DNA from 3 places in the Streptomyces tuirus genome. Region 2 is predicted to be linked to each of the others. Evidence: riboswitches for the same ligand, from Rfam matches in the RefSeq annotation. Region 2 holds a riboswitch; each other region holds the start of a gene.
The links. Region 2 has a riboswitch for cyclic di-AMP ahead of IGS69_RS13800 (transglycosylase family protein). Riboswitches for the same ligand answer to the same signal wherever they lie in the genome.
Positions count from the first base shown of each region.

Region 1: another riboswitch for cyclic di-AMP. It lies ahead of IGS69_RS21520 (C40 family peptidase); the one in region 2 lies ahead of IGS69_RS13800 (transglycosylase family protein).
Region 3: another riboswitch for cyclic di-AMP. It lies ahead of IGS69_RS16215 (M23 family metallopeptidase); the one in region 2 lies ahead of IGS69_RS13800 (transglycosylase family protein).

Region 1 is NZ_AP023439.1:4,643,010-4,650,639, forward strand. Features, by position in the region: gene IGS69_RS21515 (SLAC1 family transporter) at 1-108, opposite strand, end outside; gene IGS69_RS21520 (C40 family peptidase) at 186-1,361, opposite strand; cyclic di-AMP (ydaO/yuaA leader) riboswitch at 1,370-1,528, opposite strand; gene pcrA (DNA helicase PcrA) at 1,858-4,371, shown strand; gene IGS69_RS21530 (M23 family metallopeptidase) at 4,429-6,030, opposite strand; gene IGS69_RS21535 (esterase/lipase family protein) at 6,250-7,113, opposite strand.
Region 2 is NZ_AP023439.1:3,024,333-3,031,962, forward strand. Features, by position in the region: gene IGS69_RS13790 (FtsB family cell division protein) at 52-528, opposite strand; gene eno (phosphopyruvate hydratase) at 631-1,911, opposite strand; gene IGS69_RS13800 (transglycosylase family protein) at 2,163-2,849, opposite strand; cyclic di-AMP (ydaO/yuaA leader) riboswitch at 2,853-3,019, opposite strand; gene IGS69_RS13805 (LysM peptidoglycan-binding domain-containing protein) at 3,248-4,195, opposite strand; gene IGS69_RS13810 (cytochrome P450 family protein) at 4,317-5,642, opposite strand; gene IGS69_RS13815 (nucleoside triphosphate pyrophosphohydrolase) at 5,730-6,749, opposite strand; gene IGS69_RS13820 (SurA N-terminal domain-containing protein) at 6,827-7,474, opposite strand; gene IGS69_RS13825 (serine/threonine-protein kinase) at 7,617-7,630, opposite strand, start outside.
Region 3 is NZ_AP023439.1:3,543,679-3,551,308, reverse strand. Features, by position in the region: gene IGS69_RS16235 (GTP cyclohydrolase II) at 1-374, opposite strand, end outside; gene IGS69_RS16230 (MarR family winged helix-turn-helix transcriptional regulator) at 505-1,020, opposite strand; gene IGS69_RS16225 (dihydrofolate reductase family protein) at 1,098-2,228, shown strand; tRNA gene IGS69_RS16220 (tRNA-Met) at 2,294-2,367, shown strand; cyclic di-AMP (ydaO/yuaA leader) riboswitch at 2,698-2,854, shown strand; gene IGS69_RS16215 (M23 family metallopeptidase) at 2,866-3,906, shown strand; gene IGS69_RS16210 (aldo/keto reductase) at 4,092-5,036, shown strand; gene IGS69_RS16205 (PrsW family intramembrane metalloprotease) at 5,170-6,516, opposite strand; gene trmB (tRNA (guanosine(46)-N7)-methyltransferase TrmB) at 6,576-7,508, opposite strand.

The DNA of each region.
Region 1 (7,630 bases), 1.6 Mb from region 2:
GATGCGGGAGAGGACCTCGTACCCCGCCGAGTCGAGACCGACCGACACGATGCCGGTCGCCAGCGCATACGTCGCCCACCAGGTGGCAAACAGGGAGGGACCGGACATAGCGCCGATGCTAGAGAGCGCCGCGCGGGTTGAGAGAGGGGCACGCGCGTGTGCCCCTCAAAAACCTGGCGGGACTTCTAGGCCGGGCGTACCACGCTGTGGATCGCGGACTCGCCGTCGTAGTAGATCGACTCCTCGCGCACGTACGTGCCGGGCTTCGGGGCGTGGATCATCATGCCGTTGCCGATGTAGATCCCGACGTGGGTGACGTCGTCGTAGAAGAAAACCAGGTCGCCGGGCCGGGCCTGGGAGAGCGGGACCGTGGTGCCGGCGTTCACCTGGTCGTAGGTCGTGCGCGGCAGGGTGACGCCCGCGGCCTTCCAGGCGGCCCCGGTGAGGCCGGAGCAGTCGTAGGAGCCGGGGCCGACCGCGCCCCACACGTACGGCTTGCCGATCTGGGCCCGGGCGAAGGCGAGCGCCTTGTCGGCCTTGGTGGCGTACGAGGAGTCGGCCGGGGCCGTCGAGGAGGACGAGCCGGAACCCGACCCCGACGAGGAGGACCCGCTGTCCTGCTGCCGAGCCGCCTCGTCCTGGGCCTTCTGCTGCGCGGCCTGCTGCCGGGCCAGCTCGTCGGCCTTCCGGGTGGCCTCCGCCCGCTTCTCCTTCTCGATCGCCGCGAGCCGGGCCTTCTCCTCGGCGGTCAGCTTCGACATCAGCTCGCGGGCGTCGGCGAGCTTCCGCTGGACGGTGGCCTTGGCCGTCCGCAGGCCGGCCTGCGAGTCGGTGAGCGTCTCGAGGCTCTCGGTGGCCTCCTGCCGCTTCTTCATCGTCTCGGACTGCTGCGTGACGTAGTCGTCGACCGCGACCTTCTGCCGGCCGGTCATCCGGTCCATCAGCTGGGTCTGGTCGAAGTAGTCCTGCGGGGTGTCCGCGAGCAGGAACGTCGCGGTGTCCGGGGCGGCGGCGCCGGTACGGTACTGGGCGGAGGCGAAGGACCCCAGCTCCTCGCGCGCCTCGTTGAGCTTCTGGGTGCGCTCGGCGACGTCGTCGAGGAGGGTGTCGACGCGCTTGCGCTGCTTCGCGGTCTGCTCCTTGGCCGCGTTGTACTTGTCGGTCGCCGACTCTGCCTGGCGGTACAGGTCGTCGACCTTCTTCTCGACTTCCTCCAGGCTGGGCTTGTCGTCGGCCGCGGGGGCGGCGTTGGCCGACTGGGACAGCAGGGCCACGGAGGTGAGGGCCGCCGTTGCGAGGGCGGGGGTCCGTATGCCTGCCACGCGCGTACCCGTAGGGCGCGACTTGCGGTGCGACGCCAAGGGAGGCGACTCCTTCCACGTTCCGCCTACCGAGTTAGCTGTCGGGTTCGGGCGGGTGGTTCGGAAGGTTTGCCCTACGGCCGTCTCCGTACAGGGAGCCGGGCCGATTCACCCCAGGTTCACGGTTGGGTCCCCGGCTCCGGCTGCCGCTGCGGCGTGCCGGACTCGGCGGAGGCCGCGCGGCCCGGCGACGTTCGCCGGTGGGGGTCATGCGGCCTGGTCGCACGGTAGCCAACTCGTGTGGCGCCTGTGAAGGTTGATGGGTGATATGCCCGATACATTTTCGTGACCTTGTTCCCGAGCGTTGCCGAGAGTGAGCGATCGAGGGGGTTTGATCACGAATCATCCGCAATTGCGGGGGGTGTAGCAGCCCGTGATCGTGCTGTCATGGAGGGCGACAACGCGCCGCCGGTCCGGCCCGCGGGTGCCCCGGCGCGGGGCGATGTTCTCAGGGCGGCGGCGGGCTGTCAGTGGGGCGCCCTAGACTCGGAGAGCGATGAGCAGCCTCTTTGACGACAACTTCCTGGCGAACCTCCAGGCCCAGCGGGGCCCGGCCGACGAGCCCCCGCCGCCACCCGAGGACGATCACGTACCGGAGCCGATTCCGGACGATCTGTTCGACGGGAAGTTCGACGCGCCCCCGCACCGATGGGGGTCCCCCCGCTCGAGCGGAGCCGAGAGTGGGGGAGGCTACTACCGCGACGGCGCCCCCCGCCCGGTGATCGACTCCGCCGCGCTGCTGGAAGGGCTGAACGACAACCAGCGCGCCGCCGTCGTCCACTCCGGCTCCCCGCTGCTCATCGTGGCCGGAGCCGGCTCCGGCAAGACCCGGGTGCTCACGCACCGCATCGCCCACCTGCTCGCCGAGCGGGACGTGCACCCCGGCCAGATCCTCGCGATCACCTTCACCAACAAGGCCGCCGGCGAGATGAAGGAGCGCGTCGAGCAGCTCGTCGGCCCGCGCGCCAACGCCATGTGGGTCATGACCTTCCACAGCGCGTGCGTGCGCATCCTGCGCCGGGAGAGCAAGAAGCTCGGCTTCACCTCCTCCTTCTCGATCTACGACGCCGCCGACTCCAAGCGCCTCATGGCCCTGGTCTGCCGCGACCTGGACCTCGACCCCAAGCGCTTCCCGCCCAAGTCCTTCAGCGCCAAGATCAGCAACCTGAAGAACGAGCTGATCGACGAGGAGGACTTCGCCGCCCAGGCCACCGACGGCTTCGAGAAGACCCTCGCCCAGGCCTACGCCATGTACCAGTCGCGGCTGCGCGAGGCGAACGCCCTCGACTTCGACGACCTGATCATGACGACGGTCAACCTGCTGCGCGCCTTCCCGGACGTCGCCGAGCACTACCGCCGCCGCTTCCGCCATGTGCTGGTGGACGAGTACCAGGACACCAACCACGCCCAGTACGCCCTCGTCCGCGAGCTCGTCGGCACCGTTGAGCACCCCGTCGACGTCCCGCCCGAGGCGGAGGTCCCGCCCGCCGAGCTGTGCGTGGTGGGTGACGCCGACCAGTCGATCTACGCCTTCCGCGGCGCGACGATCCGCAACATCCTCCAGTTCGAGGAGGACTACCCGGACGCCACGACGATCCTGCTCGAGCAGAACTACCGCTCCACACAGACGATCCTCAGCGCCGCCAACGCCGTCATCGAGCGCAACGAGTCCCGCCGCCCCAAGAACCTGTGGACCAACGCGGGCAGCGGCGCACAGATCACCGGCTACGTCGCCGACACCGAGCACGACGAGGCGCAGTTCGTCGCCGAGGAGATAGACCGCCTCACCGACGCGGGCGATGCCAAGGCCGGCGACGTCGCCGTCTTCTACCGCACCAACGCCCAGTCCCGTGTCTTCGAAGAGATCTTCATCCGCGTCGGCCTGCCCTACAAGGTCGTCGGCGGCGTCCGCTTCTACGAGCGCAAGGAGGTCCGGGACGTCCTGGCCTACCTGCGGGTGCTCGCCAACCCGGAGGACTCGGTGCCGCTGCGCCGCATCCTCAACGTCCCCAAGCGGGGCATCGGCGACCGCGCCGAGGCGATGATCGACGCCCTGTCCCAGCGCGAGAAGATCAGCTTCCCGCAGGCGCTCAAGCGCGTCGACGAGGCGTACGGCATGGCCGCGCGCTCCACCAACGCCGTCAAGCGGTTCAACACGCTGATGGAGGACCTCCGCACCATCGTCGAGTCCGGCGCCGGCCCGGCCACGGTGCTGGAGGCCGTCCTGGAGCGCACCGGCTACCTCGCCGAGCTCCAGGCCTCCACGGACCCGCAGGACGAGACCCGGATCGAGAACCTCCAGGAACTCGCGGCCGTCGCCATGGAGTTCGAGCAGGAGCGCGGCGAGGACGAGCAGAGCACCCTGTCCGACTTCCTCGAACAGGTCGCGCTGGTCGCCGACTCCGACCAGATCCCCGATGAGGAGGACGGCGACGGTGTCATCACGCTGATGACCCTGCACACCGCCAAGGGCCTGGAGTTCCCGGTCGTCTTCCTGACCGGCATGGAGGACGGCGTCTTCCCGCACATGCGCGCCCTCGGCCAGACCAAGGAGCTGGAGGAGGAGCGGCGCCTGGCCTACGTCGGCATCACGCGCGCGCGGGAGCGGCTCTACCTGACCCGGTCCACGCTGCGCAGCGCCTGGGGCCAGCCCTCGTACAACCCCCCCTCCCGGTTCCTGGAGGAGATCCCGCCGGCCCACGTGGAGTGGAAGCGGACGGGAGCGACCGCGCCCGCGTCCTCCGGGCCGGTCTCGGCGGTGGCGGCCTCGCTGTCGTCGTCCCGCTCGCGCTCGTCGGCGTCGGGCGCCTCCGGGTTCGCCACCCGCCGCACCTCGGAGAAGCCCGTGGTGTCACTGGCGGTCGGGGACCGGGTCACCCACGACCAGTTCGGACTCGGGACCGTCGTCGGGGTCAAGGGCACGGGCGGCAACGCCGAGGCGACGATCGACTTCGGCGACACCAAGCCGAAGCGGCTGCTGCTGCGGTACGCGCCGGTGGAGAAGCTGTAGCGCCCTGAGAAGTGCCGGTGGGCCCCGTCCGCTCGACGGGCGGGGGCTGCCGGGACGTTACGACGGGTCGACGCCGTGGCTGCGCAGCCACGGGAGCGGGTCGATGGCCGAGCCGCCGCCCGGGCGCACCTCGAAGTGCAGGTGCGGTCCGGTGGAGTTGCCGGAGTTGCCGGAGCGCGCGATCGGATCGCCGGCCTTCACGGTCGTACCCGAGGCGACCGTGTACGTGGAGAGGTGGCAGTACCACGTCTCCGTGCCGTCCTTCGCGGTCACGATCATCATGTTGCCGTACGCGCTGTTCCACTGCGTGCGGACGGTGCCGTCGGTCGCGGCCATCACGGTCGTGCCGTACGAGACGGGGAAGTCGATGCCGCTGTGCAGGGACATCCAGTTGATGCCGGACTGCCCGTAGTAGGCGCTGAGTCCGTGCCGCGCGACCGGCAGGGCGAACTTGGGACGCAGCCGCTCCTTGCGGGCCGCCTCCTCCGCCGCCCTCTTCCTGTCGGCCACCTGCTGGGCCTTGAGGTCGATGCGCTCCTGCGTACGGCTGGCCCGGTCGGCGAAGTCGTCGGCGCCGGCGGACAGGCTCTGCAGCTGCGTGTCCAGCTTGTTGTTGGCGGCGGCCGGCTTGACCGGCTGCGCGTCCGCCGCCGTCGTCTGCGCCTCCGCGGCGCTGTCGTCGGAGAGCGTGCCGACGGAGGCGGCGGCGATCCCGGCGACACCCATCACACAGGCGGAGGGCACCGCGATGGTCATCAGCGCCGAGCGCTTGGGGGGCGTACGGCGGCGGGAGCGGGAGCCGGCGCGCGAGGCCGCCCGGGGGGAGGGGGCCGCAGTGACGTCCTCCTGGTCGTCCAGGAGCGGGGCGACGACGGGCAGTTCACCCGTGGCGGCCGGCTCATCGCCGTCCGCGGCGGGGTCGCGGTAGTCCGCCCCGGCGGATTCGTCGTACGTGACCTGGTCGAAAGTCGCGGTCTCGAGCTGGTCGAAGGTCGCGGTCTCGAGCTGGTCGAACGGCGTGGCCCCGTGCTGGTCGAAGGTTTCGGCGGGGTGCTCGTACGCGTCGGGCGCCGGTGCGGCGGTGCCGTCGGCGTTCCACTGCGTCGCGTCGTAGGCGCCCGTGTCGAAGGTCTGCGTGCCCCACTCCCAGTGCTGGGTGTGGTCGGCGGGGTTGCCGGCCTGGTCGGGCTGGAGCCAGGCGCCCGCGTCCCACTGCCCGCTGACGTCCGGGGACGGGGCCTGGGAGGGGATGGCCGACATGGGCTGCTGCTCGGGCGTCCAGGAGGTCGTGTCGTAGACGCCGGTGTCGTAGGCGGCGTGGTGCTGGGCCGCGTAGGCGTCGTAGTGCACGTTCTCGTGCGTGCCGGTGGGCCAGTGGCCGGTGCCGTAAGTGCCCATGTCCTGGCCGCTGCCCGGCATGTCGCCGAAGAGGGGGTCGGTCGCGAAGCTCGCGGTGCCGTGCCCGGTGGCGTCGAAACCGGCGCCGTGGGTACCGGTGGGGTGGGCACCGGTGGCGTCAAAACCGGTGGCGGCGTAGTCGCCGTACGTGGTGAAGTCGCCGTACTGGGCTTCCTGGGTGCCGTACGACGCGTAGTGCGCGGAGGCGGCGTCGGAAGCCGGAGCCGGGGTCATGGTCCCCGACGGGTGACGGTCGTTCACCAACTTCTCTTTCGCCTCGACAACAGGGGCTGCCAGAGCAGTGCGGCGACTGTACCCGGCGGTACGCGGGCACGACAATCTTCGGCAGGTTTCGCGCGCGCAGGAAACGGGCATTCGACCGTCTTTTGGCGGACGGCGGGCACGGGTTTGGCTCTGTGTTCGAAGTTTGTTCGAGCTTGATCGGTGCTGTGGTGCCGAGTGATCGCTGTATGACGAGTCTCAGGCGACTGTCAGACCGGCGGCGCGTTCGGTGGAGGGTTCACCCGGGTGGGCCGTGTCGAGGACCTGCCGGATGCCGTTGGCGACGGCGGGGTGCACGGGCAGGGCGAGATGACCGATGCCGGTCACACGCACGTTCTGCGCCATCAGATCCGGATGATCGATGCGGGCCGTCTCCGGCGGGTCCATCACATGGTCCAGGTCGCTCCAGAAGCCCACGAAGTGCGTACGGCAGTCAGGGGCGGGCAGAGTGAGCTCCTCGAGCACCGGTGAGCCGGGGCGCATCTGGCGCACGATGGGGTGCGCGTCCGCCACGGGCATCACCCGGGTCCCCGAGTGCGGCGTGCCGAGCGTGACAAGGGTCCGCACGCGTGCGTCGCCGCCGAGACGCTGTACGTAGTAACGCGCTATCAGGCCGCCGAGACTGTGCCCGACGACATCGACCTGCCCGGCCCCCGTGCGCTCGCAGATCTCCTCGATGCGACGGCCGAGCAGCTCGGCGGCCGCGCGTATGTCGCAGGTCAGGGGTGAGTAGTTGAGGGACTCGATCCGCTGCCTGCCGTGCTGGGCGAGGCTGCGGCGCAGCAGGACGAAGACCGAGCGGTTGTCGATGAAGCCGTGCAGCAGCAGAACCGGAGGCTTGGCCTCCGTGGGCAGTTGGGCGGCGCCGTCCACGGGCAGGGCCGGGACGGGGGTGCGCCGCTCCTGGGTGATGCCGGACGGGTAGAGGAGGAGATGCCCGGCCAGGATCGCGATCTCCAGTGCGGTGGCCTTGAGGAGAGCCAGGGAGAGTCCCGCCAGCCTGCCCGGCAGCAGGCGCTCGCAGAACGGTAGAAAGGGCAGAGCCGCCCTGGTGACCTTCATGGCCGTCCTCCTGTCGGCACGCGGGAGGACGCCTGCGCCCCCCATGTGCCCTCGTGGGGAGCAGCTGCGAAGACGGCCGGCGATGACCGCGAGAGCGGCGTGAGCCGCGTGAGCTGCGAGGGCAGAGCGCGGCGTGTGGCGTGTGGGACGCCGGTGGTGCGACGGGGGTCCCCGATCGGTGGGGTGACGAGGCTCCCCGCTGGTGCGCCGTGTCTGCCCTGCGTGCCCTGCGTGCCCTGCGTGTTGTGCGTGCGGTGCTTGGCCTGTGTGCCTTCGCCGAGGCGCGGTTCCGCCGCGGTGCGTGGTCGGTGCGGCGGTACGGCGACTTCGGTGCGACTCCCCTTGCGCTTGTCCCATCGTGTGATTTCCCCCTCGCTGTCCACCGCGAAACTGCCGGTTGCGGGATCCTGGAGATAACGTTCGTTCACTTGCCCGGACGGTTCGGGGTGGGGTGTCCGTGCGGTGCGGCGTGTACGGCTTGCCCGATGTGTGCGGTACTTGTCGGTACGGATGGATG
Region 2 (7,630 bases):
CTGTCTTCAGGCTGTCTTTCTCTGGGTTCAGGTCACTGAGCGGGACTCGGGTCACCGGCCGGCGGCGTCGGCCTTGTCGACCCCGTCCCAGACGTTCGAGTACCAGGGGCGGTCGGCCGCCCCCAGGTCGGTGCGCGACTGCTTCGCCGCGTGCGGGTCGACGACGATGAAGCCCGTCTCCCCCGGCATGACGTAGTGCAACCGCCGCCGGATCTGCTGTTCGGCGTACGCGTCGTCCTGCCAGCGCGCCTTCAGGTCGCGCAGCCGTTCGACGCGCTCGCGGGCCTGCCGCCGTTCGCGCTGGAGGTCGTCGATCTCGGCGCGCTGCGAGACATACTCCCGCATCGGGTAGGCCAGGGCCACGATCAGCGAGCAGAGCACCAGGGCGAGCAGCGCGGCCCGGCCGGTCAGCCGCGAGCGGCGGGCCTGGCGCTTGGTCTGCGAACGGTAGACCCGGGCCGCGGTCTGCTCACCGAGCAGCCGGATCCTGGTCGCGGTGGAGAACCGGTCCCGGTCCTTCACGGCCATCTGTCCGCCTCCCGCTCCACCGTCACACGCGCGTACGTCCCCGGACACGGTACGGGACCGAGTACGGGGACGTACGTACGACGCTGCCTCTTGTGGCCGGGGTCAGCCCTTGAAGCGCGGGAAGGCGCTGCGGCCGGCGTAGACCGCGGCGTCGTCGAGGATCTCCTCGATGCGCAGCAGCTGGTTGTACTTGGCGACGCGCTCGGAGCGGGCCGGGGCACCGGTCTTGATCTGGCCGCAGTTGGTGGCGACGGCCAGGTCGGCGATCGTGACGTCCTCGGTCTCGCCGGAGCGGTGCGACATCATGCACTTGAAGCCGTTGCGCTGGGCCAGCTCGACGGCGTCCAGGGTCTCGGTGAGCGAGCCGATCTGGTTGACCTTGACCAGCAGCGCGTTGGCGGCGCCCTCCTCGATGCCGCGGGCGAGGCGCTCGGGGTTGGTGACGAACAGGTCGTCGCCGACGAGCTGGACCTTGTCACCGAGCTTGGCGGTGATGGTCTTCCAGCCCTCCCAGTCGTCCTCGAACAGCGGGTCCTCGATGGAGACGAGCGGGTACGCGTCGACGAGCTCCGCGTAGTACTCGGTCATGTCGGCCGCCGAGCGCGCCTTGCCCTCGAACGTGTAGACGCCGTCCTTGTAGAACTCGGAGGCGGCGACGTCGAGCGCCAGGGCGATCTGCTCGCCGGGGGTGTAGCCGGCCTCGTTGATCGCCTCGAGGATGAGGTCGAGGGCCTCGCGGTTGGAGCCGAGGTTCGGTGCGAAGCCGCCCTCGTCGCCGAGGCCGGTGGACAGGCCGCGGCCCTTCAGCACCTTCTTGAGGGTGTGGTAGACCTCGGTGCCCCAGCGCAGCGCCTCGGAGAAGGACTCCGCGCCGATCGGGGCGATCATGAACTCCTGGATGTCCACGTTGGAGTCGGCGTGCGAGCCGCCGTTCAGGATGTTCATCATCGGCACCGGCAGCAGGTGCGCGTTCGGGCCGCCCAGGTAGCGGAACAGCGGCAGGTCGCTGGCCTCGGAGGCGGCGTGGGCGACGGCGAGCGAGACGCCGAGGATGGCGTTGGCGCCGAGGGAGCCCTTGTTGTCGGTGGCGTCCAGGTCGAACATCGCCTGGTCGATCAGGCGCTGCTCGGTGGCGTCATAGCCGACCAGCTCCGGGCCGATCTGCTCGATGACCGCGAGGACGGCCTTCTCCACACCCTTGCCGAGGTAGCGGTTCGGGTCGCCGTCGCGGAGCTCGATGGCCTCGAAGGCGCCCGTGGAGGCGCCGGACGGGACGGCGGCACGACCGGTGCTGCCGTCGTCGAGGCCGACCTCGACCTCGACCGTGGGGTTGCCTCGGGAGTCCAGGATTTCCCGGGCTACGACGACGTCGATGGACGGCACGAGCATCTCCTTCTTGATGTGACGCGGTACGCGGGTCGCGTGGACCCGGCGAGGTGCGGGCCCGGTGGCTCGCGACATGAGCCTAACCGGCTCGGGGCGATCGGCCACCGGGTCGCCCACCCCATGGACAGAACCGAGCGTAAATTGTTTCCGAACGGAACAAAGCCGGTTGCCGAAAAAACCCCGCCCCGGTGCGTACGGGGGATGACGCACCGGGGCGGGGAGCCCGTGGGGACGGGGGTGGCCGCTGCTTACTTCAGGTGCAGCTGCTGGCCCGGGTAGATGAGGTTGGCGTCCTCGACGATGTCCTTGTTCAGCTCGAAGAGCTTCTCCCAGCCGCCCTTGACCTTCTCCTCGGCCGCGATCGAGCTCAGGGTGTCGCCCTTGACGACCTTGTACTCGCCGTCGCCCTTCTTGACCTTCTTGCCGGTCGGGGTGGTGACGGTCTTCTTCGCGGCCGGGCGCTCGTCGGAGCGGGAGGCCGGCTGCTGGGTCTCGCGGGACTCCGTGCTCTGCTCGCTCTGCGCGGAGCTGCCGGAGTCGGTGGAACCGCCGCCGGTGTAGGCGGCGCTCGACAGGCCCTTGCCGCAGACCGGCCAGGCGCCCTTGCCCTGACCCGCGAGGACCTTCTCGCCGATCTCGATCTGCTGCGCCTTGGTGGCCTGGTCGGCGGTGGCGGCGTACTTGGTGCCGCCGTAGCCGGCCCACGTGGAGGCGGAGAACTGCAGACCGCCGTAGTAGCCGTTGCCGGTGTTGATGGACCAGTTGCCGCCGGCCTCGCACTGGGCGACGGCGTCCCACTCGGAGGCGGTGGCGGCGGAGGCGTTGCCGGCCGCCATCAGCGGGGCGGCGACGGCGGCACCGGCGACACCGGCGACGGCGATGGCACGGGTGGCCTTGGACGGACGACGGTGCTTGCCCTTGCCGGAAAACAGCATGGTGGATCCCCTCACCGACGCCTGCGAGGTGAGCTGTCGGGTTCGGGCCGGTTGAGTTGCCCGGCCGTGTCCCTCCCGGGACACGGCTTCACCCCAAGCCCTTCCGGCGCAACTGGCCGGTCGGGCACCTACCTTGGGTCCCCCGCTCCTGCCTACGGCGCTTGACGCGACGACTGTTCCCGTACGGCCGCTGGCAGGATTCGGCGTTGCGGCAGCCGGGGCTCGCGGTGGCGAGCGGTCATGACCGTAGACACGCGATCCACGGAATTTCAAAGACGATCAGGGCTTCTGAGATCTATCTCTCACGGACCCCAAACAGGACATTCACCGCGAAGTATGACGCGAACTCGCGCGGTTTCGGGGTGACTTCCGCCCCCGTTTCCGCACTGCCCGAACGGCTACTTCTCGTCCCCTTCGCCCTCCACCGTGAGCTTCTCACCGGGGAGGATGAGGTCCGGGTCCGAACCGACGGCCTTCTCGTTGTCCTCGTAGAGCTCGTACCATCCACCGCTGACGTCAAGGGAGTCGGCAATGGACCACAGGCTGTCGCCGACTCCCACGATGTAGTCGCCCTGGACGGCGTCGCCGGAGCCTCCGTCGCCGCGCGAGGCGTGACGGCCCGTGGACTCGTCCGCACCGCCGCTGCCGGACGGGAGGGATTCGTCGGCACTGGGGCCGCGGTGGCGGCCGGAGCCGGTACCGGTCTGGGCCGAGGATTCGTCCGCCTGGCGCGAGTTGCCGGCCTCGCCGCTCCCGGGGGTGGCCGACGCAGAGCCGCCGGATCCCTCGTTCCGCGACGCCGAGTCGGCGGATTCAGACGACTTGTCCGACTTGGACTTTTCATCCTCCGTGCCGGGCGACGACGACGGGGACGAGGAAGGGCTCGCGGACGGCGACGACCCGAGCGAGTCGAGGAGGCCGGGCGAGTCCGTCGGGGCGGACGAACCGGATGCGCCGGAGTCCGAGCCCTCGCCCTGCTCGAGCCCGGAGAGCAGTCCGCAGGTGCGCCACGCGCCGACCCCCTGGTCGGCGAGGATTCTCTCGGCCACGGCTATCTGCTGGGAGCGGCTGGCCAGGTCGGCGCTCGCCGCGTAGTCGAGACCGCCGTGGTTCTCCCAGTCCTCCTGGGACAACTGCAGGCCGCCGTAGTAGCCGTTGCCGCTGTTCTGGCTCCACGCGCCGCCGGTCTCGCAGTCGGCGACCCGGTCCCAGGTCGTGCCGTCGGCCGCACTGGCGCCGGAGGCCCCGAGGAGCGGGATCGCGATGGCGGAGCCGGTCACCCCGGCCGCGACGAGGAGAGCCGGAGCCTGGCGGGGGCGACGGTGCCGACCGTTCCCGGAGAGCATACGGAGACCTTTCGCGAGACAGCAGTGACCGACGCGGCGTGATTCCCCGCCTCGTTGATGGGTGAACGTATAGGCAGTCGATCACTTGTCACAAGTTCATGCCGCGCAGATCACGTGAAGATCACAGGTCTGATGTTTCGTCACCTTCAGCCGGTGCTTCCGGTTCTGCCGGTGCCGCCGGTGCGAATTCCACCGGCAGCGTGCGCAGTCCGCGCATGATCAGGCCGCCGCGCCACCGCAGTTCGGCCGGATCCGCGGCGAGCCGGAGGTCCGGGAGGCGGGTGAGGAGGGTGGCGAGCGCGGTCTGGCCCTCCAGACGGGCGAGCGGGGCGCCGAGGCAGTAGTGGATGCCGTGGCCGTACCCGAGGTGCTGGTTGTCGCGGCGGGAGAGGTCCAGCACGTCCGGATCGGCGAACCGCTCCGGGTCCCGGTCCGCGGCGGCCAGGACGACGAGGACGGGGTCGCCGGCCTCGATGCGCTGCCCGCCGAGGGTGAGGGGCTGCGTGGCGAAGCGCCAGGTGGCGAGCTCGACCGGGCCGTCGTAGCGGAGGAGTTCCTCGACGCCGGTCTCCAGGAGGCCGCTCTCCCCGGCGGCGAGGGACGCCTGGAGCCGGGCGCGCTGCCCGGGGTGGGTGAGCAGGGCGTAGGTGCCGTTGCCGATGAGGTTCACGGTCGTCTCGAAACCGGCGAACAGCAGGATGAAGGCCATGGCCGCCGCCTCGTTCTCGGTGAGGTGCTCACCGTGGTCGGAGGCGCGGATGAGACCGGAGATGAGGTCCTCGCCGGGGGCGGCTTCGGCGGGCAGCGCCTCCCGTTTGCGGTGGATGAGGTCGGCCAGGTAGCCGCGCATCTTCTTCACGGACCGCGCGACGCCGCCCCTCGGGCCGCCCTGGTGACGGATCATCATGCCCGCCCAGTCGCGGAAGTCGTCCTGGTCCTCGCGCGGGACGCCGAGCAGGTCGCAGATGGCGTAGATGGGGAGCGGGAAGGCGAACTCGTGGATCAGGTCGGCGGACCCCTTCCCGGCGAACCCGTCGATGAGGGTGTCGGTGAGCTCCTGCACCCGCGGCGCGAACTCGGCGACCCGGCGGGGCGTGAACGCCTTGGACACGAGCCGCCGCAGCCGGGTGTGGTCCGGCGGGTCGATGTTGAGCAGATGCGTCATCAGCTCGGCCTTGCGCTCCCCCGGGATCCCGGTCTTGCCCTTGGCGTGTGCGGGTTCGTCGTGATGCGCGGGGTTCTTGGAGAGCCGGTGGTCGGCGAGCGTCTGCTTGGCGTCGGCGTACCGCGTGACCAGCCAGGCCTCCACACCGCTGGGGAGCCGCGTCTTGTGGACGGGGCTGTGCTCGCGGAGCCAGGCGTAGGCGGGGTAGGGGTCGCTCGCGAACTCCCAGGTGAAGAGGTCGGGGGCGGTCGCGGGGGTGCTGGGCTGGGGCTGGTCGGTCACGCCTCGACGGTATCCGGCTTTGAGCAGCGCCCCTCCACCGTCACGGCTCCGCCGAGCACCTCCCCGGGACTCCCCCGCCCCAGCCGCTCAGCCCTCGGCGTCCTGGATCGCGTCCCGGTACGCGCGGGCCGCCGCTCTCAGGGCCGCCTCCGGGTCGACGCCCTCCGCCTCGGCGCGGACTGCCAGGGCCAGGAGGTCGTAGCCGATGCCCTCGACGGGTGGGAGGGGTATGTCCAGGTTCGCCGTGCGGACACGGGAGGCCAGTTTGGCGGCGAGGGCCAGGCCGGGCTGACCGAGGGGGATGCCCTCGGTGATCGAGGTGCGCTGCTTCTCGACCGCCTTGGTACGCAGCCAGTGCTCCTTGACCTCCTCGGGAGTGGAGGCCGTCGCGTCGCCGAAGACATGCGGATGGCGGTGGATCAGCTTGGCGACGATGCCGCCGGCCACGTCGTCGATGGAGAAGGGCTCCTCCCCGTCCTCCGGGCGGCCCTCCTCGGCGATGCGGGCGTGGAAGACGACCTGGAGGAGGACGTCGCCGAGCTCCTCGCGCAGTTCGTCGCGGTCGCCCTCTTCGATCGCCTCGACCAGCTCGTACGCCTCCTCGATGCCGTATTTGGCCAGGCCCTCGTGGGTCTGCCGGGAGGACCAGGGGCATTCGGCGCGGATGCGGTCCATGACCTGGACGAGGTCGAGGAACCGGGCGCCCGGCAGGTCGTAGGAGGCGGGCAGCAGCTCCAGCTCGGGCATGGCGATACGGCCGCTGCCGGCGAGGCGGGCCAGGCCGTCCGTGAGGACCGGTTCGCCCTCGCCGGTCGCGACCACGACCACCGTGTGCCCGCCGGCGCAGGCGTCGACCAGTTCCTGGGCGGTGGGGGACGCCTCGGTGACGGGGATCCCCGCCTCGCGCAGGTACGGCAGCTGCGGGTGTGTGCCGTCCGCGCACAGCACCCGGTCGGCCGCGTGCAGTGCCTGCCAGGCGGGCCAGGAGAGCAGGCCGGGGGCGACGCGGTGGCTGGTGGTGAGCAGGACGATGCGGCCGGGGGCGGCGGCCGCGTCGGGAGCGGTCCGCTCGGGGCCCGGGGTGGCTTCGGGGCTGTTGGCGTTCACGGTTCGAAGCTATCCCACGTCGCCGACAGCGCCCGAAGTTGTCCACAGGGCCCGGAGGGGCGCCAAGCCGACGGGCTCTACAGGCCCTGTTGCGTCTGCGCCGCCGTGACCTCTCGCACCCACGGCGTCTTGGCGTCGGCACGGCTGCTCTTCTGGACGTCCCAGGTGCCGTAGCGCGGGTTGAGGTCGACGTTCAGGTCCTTGGAGGCGTCGGAGAGGGCCTTCCAGAACTCGGGACGGTCGGTGTTCGTGCCGAGCTTCTCGGCGAGCTTCTGGGCCTCCAGCTGGAGGCGGAGGTTGTCGTCGAGGCGCTGCGGCGGGACGCCGTACTGCTGGAGCCAGGTCGTCTGAAGCGCCTTCGCCCCGCCGGCCTGCTGCTCCAGGCCGGACCGCATCGCCTGGATCTCCTTGCGGGAGACGCTCACTCCGGCGTTCTCGGCGGCGCGGTGCAGCACCCGGTCCAGGACCATGGTGTGCAGGGTGTCGCGGGTCAGGGTGCCGGTCCTGGCGATGACCTGCTGGTACTGCGCCTCGTCCGGTACGGCCGCCCGCTGGGCCGCGCGAACCTCGCCGACCCTCTCGTCCAGCTGCGAGACGGTGATCCGCTGGCCGCCCACCACGGCTGCCGCGCCGGGATGCGCGTCGTTCCCGCAGGCGGTGAGAAGGGGCGCCGCGGCGGCGATCGCGGCGGTGAGGACGAGCGCGGTGCGACGGCGGCGGTGCAAGGGAACCTCCCGAGGAGATTGTGCGACGGTGCACAAGGTCTTGCGATGATCGATGGTAGGCAGTGGCCAAGCTCTGGCCAACCCATTCGACCAACGATTCACCGGGACTTCCGGCACCGCCGCGCCTCACCCCGGGCGCCCGTCAGCCGCGGACCT
Region 3 (7,630 bases), 520 kb from region 2:
GCCTCGTACGTGTCGAGCCCCTCGTCCTGGAGGGCGTACGCGTCGAGCTTGTTGTAGAGGCCGATGCCCCGGCCCTCCTGGCGGAGGTAGAGGAGCACGCCGCCGCGCTCGGCGATGCTCTCGACCGCCTCGCGCAGCTGCGGGCCGCAGTCGCAGCGGGCCGAGCCGAACACGTCCCCGGTCAGGCACTCGGAGTGCAGCCGCACCAGCGGGACCGGGCCGGGCTCGCCGAGGACCATGGCGACGTGCTCCTGGCCGTCGGCCAGGCCGTGGAAGGTGACGAGCTCGGCGTCCGCCTCGTAGCCGTCGTGGAAGCGCAGCGGGACCCGGACGCGCGAGCGCGGGGTGGCGACGACGGCTGGGGTGTCGGGCATGCGGGGCCTCCGGGTTCCGTTCCTGTTCGGCTGCGCAGCCATAGTGCTTCAGATTTGAAGCAGATCCACGATCGGAACCCTACTCGTGCTTCAAATTTGAAGCAATGAGATCCGACCTGTGTGATGCTCGTCACGAACAGGGCGACGACGACCTCCGCCGCCACGGCACGTCGTCCGCCGCCGGCCGGGCCCCGTCCTCCTGGAGACCCTGCGCGATCGCCGTGGAGATCTCCTCCAGCTGCCCCACCTGCTCCTCGCTGAGCCGGTCGAACAGGAAGCCCCGCACGGTCTCGACATGCCCGGGCGCCGCCCGCTCCAGCACGGCGAACCCCTCGTCCGTCAGCGCCGCGATGCTGCCCCGTTTGTCATGGCGGCAGGCCTCCCGCCGCAGCATCCCGTCCTTCTCCAGCCGCGTGACCGCGTACGTCAGCCGGCTGCGCGTGATCTTCAGCCGCTCGGCGAGATCGGTCATGCGCAGCCGCCGTTCCGGGGACTCCGACAGGACGGACAGGATGGAGTAGTACAGGTGCGGCATGCCGGCGTCCTGCTGGAGCTGCCGGTCGATCGCGTCCTCCAGCAGCAGCGAGGCGGCGATGTAGGCGCGCCAGGCGCGCTGCTCATCGGGGCTGAGCCAGCGAGTCGTCATGCCGCCAGTGTAGGTTTGTTTCAAACTTGAACCAAGCCCTGTCCCGTCCCGCCGTCCCGACCAACCGCGGAGCACCGATGCCTCACCCGTACGTCCTGCTGTCCGCCGCCGTCTCCCTCGACGGCTACCTGGACGACACCGGACCCGACCGGCTGCTCCTGTCCAGCCCGGCCGACTTCGACCGGGTCGACGAGGTCCGGGCCGGCGTCGACGCCATCCTGGTCGGCGCCGGCACCATCCGCGCCGACAACCCGCGGCTGCTGGTGAACGCGGAGAAGCGCCGTGCCGCCCGCACGGCGGCAGGAAAGCCCGAGTACCCCCTCAAGGTCACCGTCAGCGGCTCCGGCGATCTCGACCCGGACGCCCGCTTCTGGCACACCGGCGGCGAGAAGGTCCTCTACACCACCGACCGGGGCGCCGAGCGGGCCCGCGCCCTGGGCCTGGCCACCGACGTCGTGCCGCTCGGCGCCGGCCTCGACTGGCGGCGGCTGCTCACGCACCTGCACGACGTCCGGGGTGTGGGGCGGCTCATGGTCGAGGGCGGCGGCCTGATCCACACCCAGCTCCTCACCCAGGGCCTCGCGGACGAACTGCAGCTGGTCCTCGCCCCGCTCTTCGTGGGTGACCCCCGGGCCCCCCGTCTCTTCGGACCCGGCGGCTACCAGGGCGGCCGGCTCCGGCTGCTGGAGTCGCGGCAGATCGAGGACGTGGTCCTGATGCGCTACGAGCCGACCGCCCCGGGCGCCGGCCCCCTGCCCGTCGCCGCCGACCACCACTGGCTGGCCCTCGCCTGCGAACTGGCCGAGCGCTGCCCGCCGTCGGACACGGCGTTCAGCGTGGGCGCGGTGGTGGTCGCCGCCGATGGCACGGAACTGGCCCGCGGCCACTCCCGCGAGGCCGGCGACCCGGTGGTGCACGCCGAGGAGGCTGCCCTCGCCAAGGTCGACCCGGCCGACCCGCGCCTGCCCGGCGCGACGGTGTACAGCAGCCTGGAGCCCTGCGCCCGCCGCGCCTCGCGCCCCGCTCCCTGCGCCCGGCTGATCCTCGACGCGGGCGTACGGCGGGTGGTCACGGCCTGGCGTGAGCCGGACACCTTCGTCACGGACGCCGACGGCAGCGGCCTCCTCGCGGCCGAGGGCGTGGAGGTCGTCGTGCTCCCGGAACACGAGGAGCGGGCCAAGGCCCCGAACCGTCATCTGCCGGGCTGAGCAGGGCCCGGTCGGTGGGTGTGCGCGAGCGGTCCCGCGGATGGCGTACACTGGTGACACAACGACGCGGGGTGGAGCAGCTCGGTAGCTCGCTGGGCTCATAACCCAGAGGTCGCAGGTTCAAATCCTGTCCCCGCTACTGAAGGCCGATGGCCGGAATCCGAAAGGGTTCCGGCCATCGGTGCTTTCCGATGCCCTCCTGGTGCCTTCCTCATGCCTTCCTGATACTTGCCCGGTGGATCGCTACGGTCGGTGAGCGAACCGTCCCGTTCCGCATAACAACTGACGCACCGTCAAAACCCGTCAGTCACTTGCGGCGCGGTCAACTCGCCCGATTTGAACCGGTCGTGGCAGGTAAGTCCGCGCGAAAAAGGTTAATGATCAAGTGGAATCGCTGGAATACCCCTCGCGCCTCCATTAACGTTCGATAACGCAGCGCGGTCGTCCCAGCCGTCACAGAAGGCGGCTCCGTGCGCACGCGCCGAATCCCGAAAGGGAACCGGGGAACCATCACTTGGGGTGAATCGGGCGGATGCCACCGTGGAAGCACGGCAGGTATACGCGCGTAGGAGACCTTCCTGCTCCGAACCCGTCAGCTAACCCGGTAGGCGAGAAGGAAGGAAAGGAGTACGCCCACGTGGCGTCCAACCGGCCTGCCCCCGCGGCCCCGTACGCGCCGAAGCGCGAGAACGACACCTTCGGCTTCGGCGGTCAGCGCACCGACGAGGGCCCGTTCCAGGAGTGGAACCCCACCGAGGAGTCCATCCGTCCCGTCCGTGGCCGGCATCGCGTCACCAAGCAGCGCGGCGGAGGTCTCGCCCGCAGCTCCACCGTCCTGGGCGTCGGCGTCATAGCCGCCGTGGGTGCCGGCGGTATGGCCAGTGCCCAGACCGGCAAGCCCCCGGTGTCCATCTCCGTGCCGGACCTGCCCTCGGTGGGTTCCCTCATCTCGGACGACGACACCCCCGAAGGTTCCGCCACCCCGCTCAGCAGTCTCGGCACCGCCACTGCGGACACCGCGCAGGACGCGTCCGGCGCCCGCACCGGCGCCGGTGACGCGCTGCGTGCCCGGATCATGGCGCAGGTCGAGCACCAGCAGGAGCAGATCGAGACCAAGGCCGCCGAGGACGCCGCTGCCGCCGCCGAGAAGGCGGCCAAGGAGGCCGTCGCCAAGGCGGAGCAGGAAGCCAAGGCCAAGGCCGCCGAGGCCAAGAAGAAGGCGGAGGCGGAGGCCGAGAAGAAGGCCGAGGCCGAGCGGCTTGCCGCCCTCGCCAAGCAGTACACGCTGCCGACCTCCTCGTACACCCTCACCTCGACGTTCGGCCAGGCCGGTGCCTACTGGTCCTCCGGCTACCACACCGGCCTCGACTTCGCCGCTCCCACGGGCACGCCGATCAAGGCCGTGCACAGCGGCACCATCACCGAGGCGGGCTGGAACGGCTCCTACGGCTACAAGACCGTCCTCACCCTCGATGACGGCACCGAGATCTGGTACGCGCACCAGTCCTCCATCGGCGTCAGCGTCGGCCAGAAGGTCAGCACCGGCGACGTCATCGGCCGCGTGGGCGCCACCGGCAACGTCACCGGGGCGCACCTGCACCTCGAGGTCCACTCCGGTGGATCCTCCAGTGGCATCGACCCGGTGGCCTGGCTGCGGGGCAAGGGGCTGACTCCCTGAGCAGTGCACGTTCCCTGAGCAGTGCACGTTCCCTGAGCAGTGCACCTTTTTTGAGCAGTGCACCTTCTCTGAGGCATCGACGGCCCTGACGACGACCCTCCGACGTCAGGGCCGTCGGCTGTGTTTACGGGAGTTTTGCGTCCGTTGCGGAATGGGGCGTTCCTGCGCGGTCGTTGACACCGGGCATGACGTCTCTTCGCAAGCTCGGCACTTCCGGCCTCGAGGTCTTCCCCCTCGCCCTCGGCGGCAACGTCTTCGGCTGGACCGCCGACCAGGACCGGTCGTTCGCCGTCCTCGACGCCTACACCGCCGCCGGAGGCAACTTCGTCGACACCGCCGATGTCTACTCGGCGTGGGTCGACGGCAACCAGGGCGGTGAGTCCGAGACCATCCTCGGCACGTGGCTCGAGGCACGCGGCAACCGCTCCGACGTCGTCGTCGCCACGAAGGTCAGCCAGCACCCCGACTTCCGGGGCCTGTCCGCTGCCACCATCAAGGCCGCCGCCGACGCCTCCCTGCGGCGCCTGCGCACCGACTACATCGACCTCTACTACACGCACTTCGACCAGCCCGACGTGCCCGTCGAGGAGATCATCGGCGCGCTCGACGAACTCGTGAAGGCCGGCAAGGTGCGGCACATCGCCGCCTCCAACATCTCCGCCGAGAGGCTGCGGGCGTCCCTGGAGTTTTCCGACCGCGAGGGTCTCGCGCGGTACGTCGCCCTCCAGCCGCACTACAACCTGGTCTCCCGTGACACGTACGAGGGTGAGCTCCAGGGCCTCGCCGAGCGGGCCGGCCTCGCCGCCGTTCCGTACTACGCGCTCGCGTCCGGCTTCCTCACGGGCAAGTACCGGCCGGGTACGCGGGTCGAGAGCGCGCGGGCGGGCGGTGCCGCCAAGCATCTGGAGACCGAGCGGGGGCGGCGGGTTCTCGACGCGCTCGACGAGGTCGCCGCAGCGCACGACGCTCCCGTCGCCACGGTGGCCCTCGCCTGGCTCGCCGCCCAGCCGACCGTGGTGGCGCCGATCGCCTCGGCGCGGACGGTGGAGCAGCTGCCCGCACTGCTCGGCGTGGGGGAGCTGACGCTCTCGGAGGCCGAGGTGGAACGGCTCACGGAGGCCTCGGCCTGAGGTTCACGGGGGCCTCGGCCTGAGGTTCACGGGGGCCTCGGCCTGAGCGGGACCCGGAGGCCTCGGCCTGAGGCTCACAGGGGCCTCGGCCTGAGGTTCACGGGGGCCTCGGCCTGAGCGGGCCCCGGGGGGCCTAGGAGCGGTAGGGGTTGTACGCGGGGTACGGCGCCGGCTGGTGGCCGTACCCGTACACCCCGTACACCGGCCAGGGCGGGGCCGTCACCGGGACGGGAGGGGCGGTGATCCGGGCCGCGTGGTCCAGCGCGGGGCGGGCCACCTCCCGGCGCCGCCACAGTTCGCCGAGCAGTTCCCGCTCCCGTACGGCGAAGTCCGCCCCGGGGCTGCCCCGCCGGGCCCGGTGCCGCAGGAACGCCAGGGACGTCGCGTACGCCTCGTAGCGGGCCACCTCCCGGGCCGCCGCCCTGCCCGCGTGCCGGCGGGCGTACTGCCGGGCGATCCGCCGAGCCCGCATCGAGCCGAGCGCGTATGGCTCGGCCGGGGTCAGCCAGCCCGCCACGGCGTAGGCCGGCAGCTCCGCCCGTACGGTCTTCAGCTCCCGCTGCCGCGTCCAGATCACCAGCCACGTCAGCAGCCCGAAGATCGGCACCATGAACGCCGCGTACACGGCGAAGAACCCGTACTCGCCGAAGGCCGACGAGCCGTTCCACATCGCGTGCATCCCCATCGCGAGCAGCAGCCCGCCGAGCGGGAAGGCGACCCGGCGCAGCGGCCGGCGGTGCGCCGCGAGTGCGGCGATGCCGAAGCCGATGCCGGTGAGGACCGTGAACAGCGGGTGCGCGAACGGCGACATGACGATGCGCACGAAGAAGGTCGCCGCCGTGACGGAGGCGATGCCGCTGCCGCCGGTGAGCTGGTCGGTGCCGAAGGCCGTGCCGAGGTAGAGGATGTTCTCGGTGAACGCGAAGCCGGTGGCCGTCACGCCGGCTATGACGACCCCGTCGACGATGCCGGTGAAGTCGCGGCGCCGGAAGAGGAAGACCAGGAGGACGGCCGCCGCCTTGGCCGACTCCTCGACCACCGGCGCTATCACCGTCGCGCCGAGGGTGTCCGCGCTGGACGGGTCCGCCGTCGCCGTCGCTATCCATCTCGTCGCGAAGCTGTTGGCGACGATCGCTATCAGCGCCGCCGCGCAGGCGCCCCAGGCGAAGCAGAACAGCAGGTTCCGCCAGGGGCCGGGTTCCACGCGGTCCAGCCAGCGGAACGCGGCTATCAGCAGGGGCACCGGGAGGACGGCCAGCCCCAGCCCGACCAGGAACCCTTCCGTGCCGGTCTCCTCGCGGACCAGGGCGAGGATGACCAGGCCGGATATCGCGAGCAGTGTGCTCAGCGCGCCGTAGCGGACCCAGGCGTGGTGCCACCAGTGGGCGTGCCGCGAAGAGCCGGCCGTGCCTGGGCCGGCGAAGGGTGCGCCGTCGGGGGGACCGCTGGGGTACGACGGATGTGGGGGGCTGGTGGCCACGGCATTGACCCTAACGACGGATGGGCGCTGTCCGCAGGCGGGAGAGGTGCCAGGGGTGGTCAGGCGCCGACGGGGGGCTGGTCCGGCTGGTCGGGGTGGTCGGGCTGGTCGGGGTGGTGGGGCTGGTTCGGCTGGTCGGGGTGGATCGGCTGGTCCACGTGCTGTACGCGGCGGAAGAGGAGGTCGTTCACGACATGTCCCTTGTCCAGTCCCTGGCCCTCGAAACGGGTCAGCGGCCGGAAGTCGGGGCGCGGCGCGAAACCGCCGTCCGCCTGGGTGTTCTCGAAGTCGGGGTGTTCCGTGAGGACCTCGAGCATCTGCTCCGCGTACGGCTCCCAGTCGGTGGCGCAGTGGACGATCCCGCCGGGTCTGATGCGGGTGGCGGCCAGGGTCAGGAAGTCGGGCTGGATGATCCTGCGCTTGTGGTGCCGCTTCTTGGGCCAGGGGTCCGGGAAGTAGACGCGGAGGCCGTCGAGGGTGTCCGGGGCGAGCATCTCGCGCAGGAGGATGATCGCGTCGCCGTTGCCGACGCGGATGTTGGACAGGCCGTTGCGGTCGGCGAGGTTGAGCAGGTTGCCCTGGCCGGGGGTGTGAACGTCGACGGCGAGGATGTTCGTGGCGGGGGCGGCCGCGGCCATCTGGGCTGTGGCCTCGCCCATGCCGAAGCCGATCTCCAGGACGACGGGGTTGTCGTTGCCGAACAGATCCGGCAGGTCGAGGGTCCGGCTGCCGTCGATGTCGAGGCCCCACTTGGGCCACAGCCGCTGTAGCGCGTCCGCTTGGCCGGCGGTGACGCGGCTGCGGCGGGGCTGGAAACTCCGGATCCGCCGCTCGAAGTGCGACCCGGCGGGGTCGGCCTTCGGCCCGTCGGGGAAACGCGGCTCGCCCTTGACCCGGGTACTCCGGACGGAGACACCCGGGGTGTGCGGGTGCGGGTGCGGGTGCCGGTTCGGGTTCGGGGCTTCGGGGGTGGTGTTCGCGGAGTCAGACACAGTGCCCCTGATTTTACGGCTGCGGTGCTTCGCCTGGCGCCGGGTGGTGGGTCGGGGCCGCGCCGGGGGGTGTCCGTCCTCGGAACGGCGCGATGGGGTCGGATACCGACTGACTGTCCGTT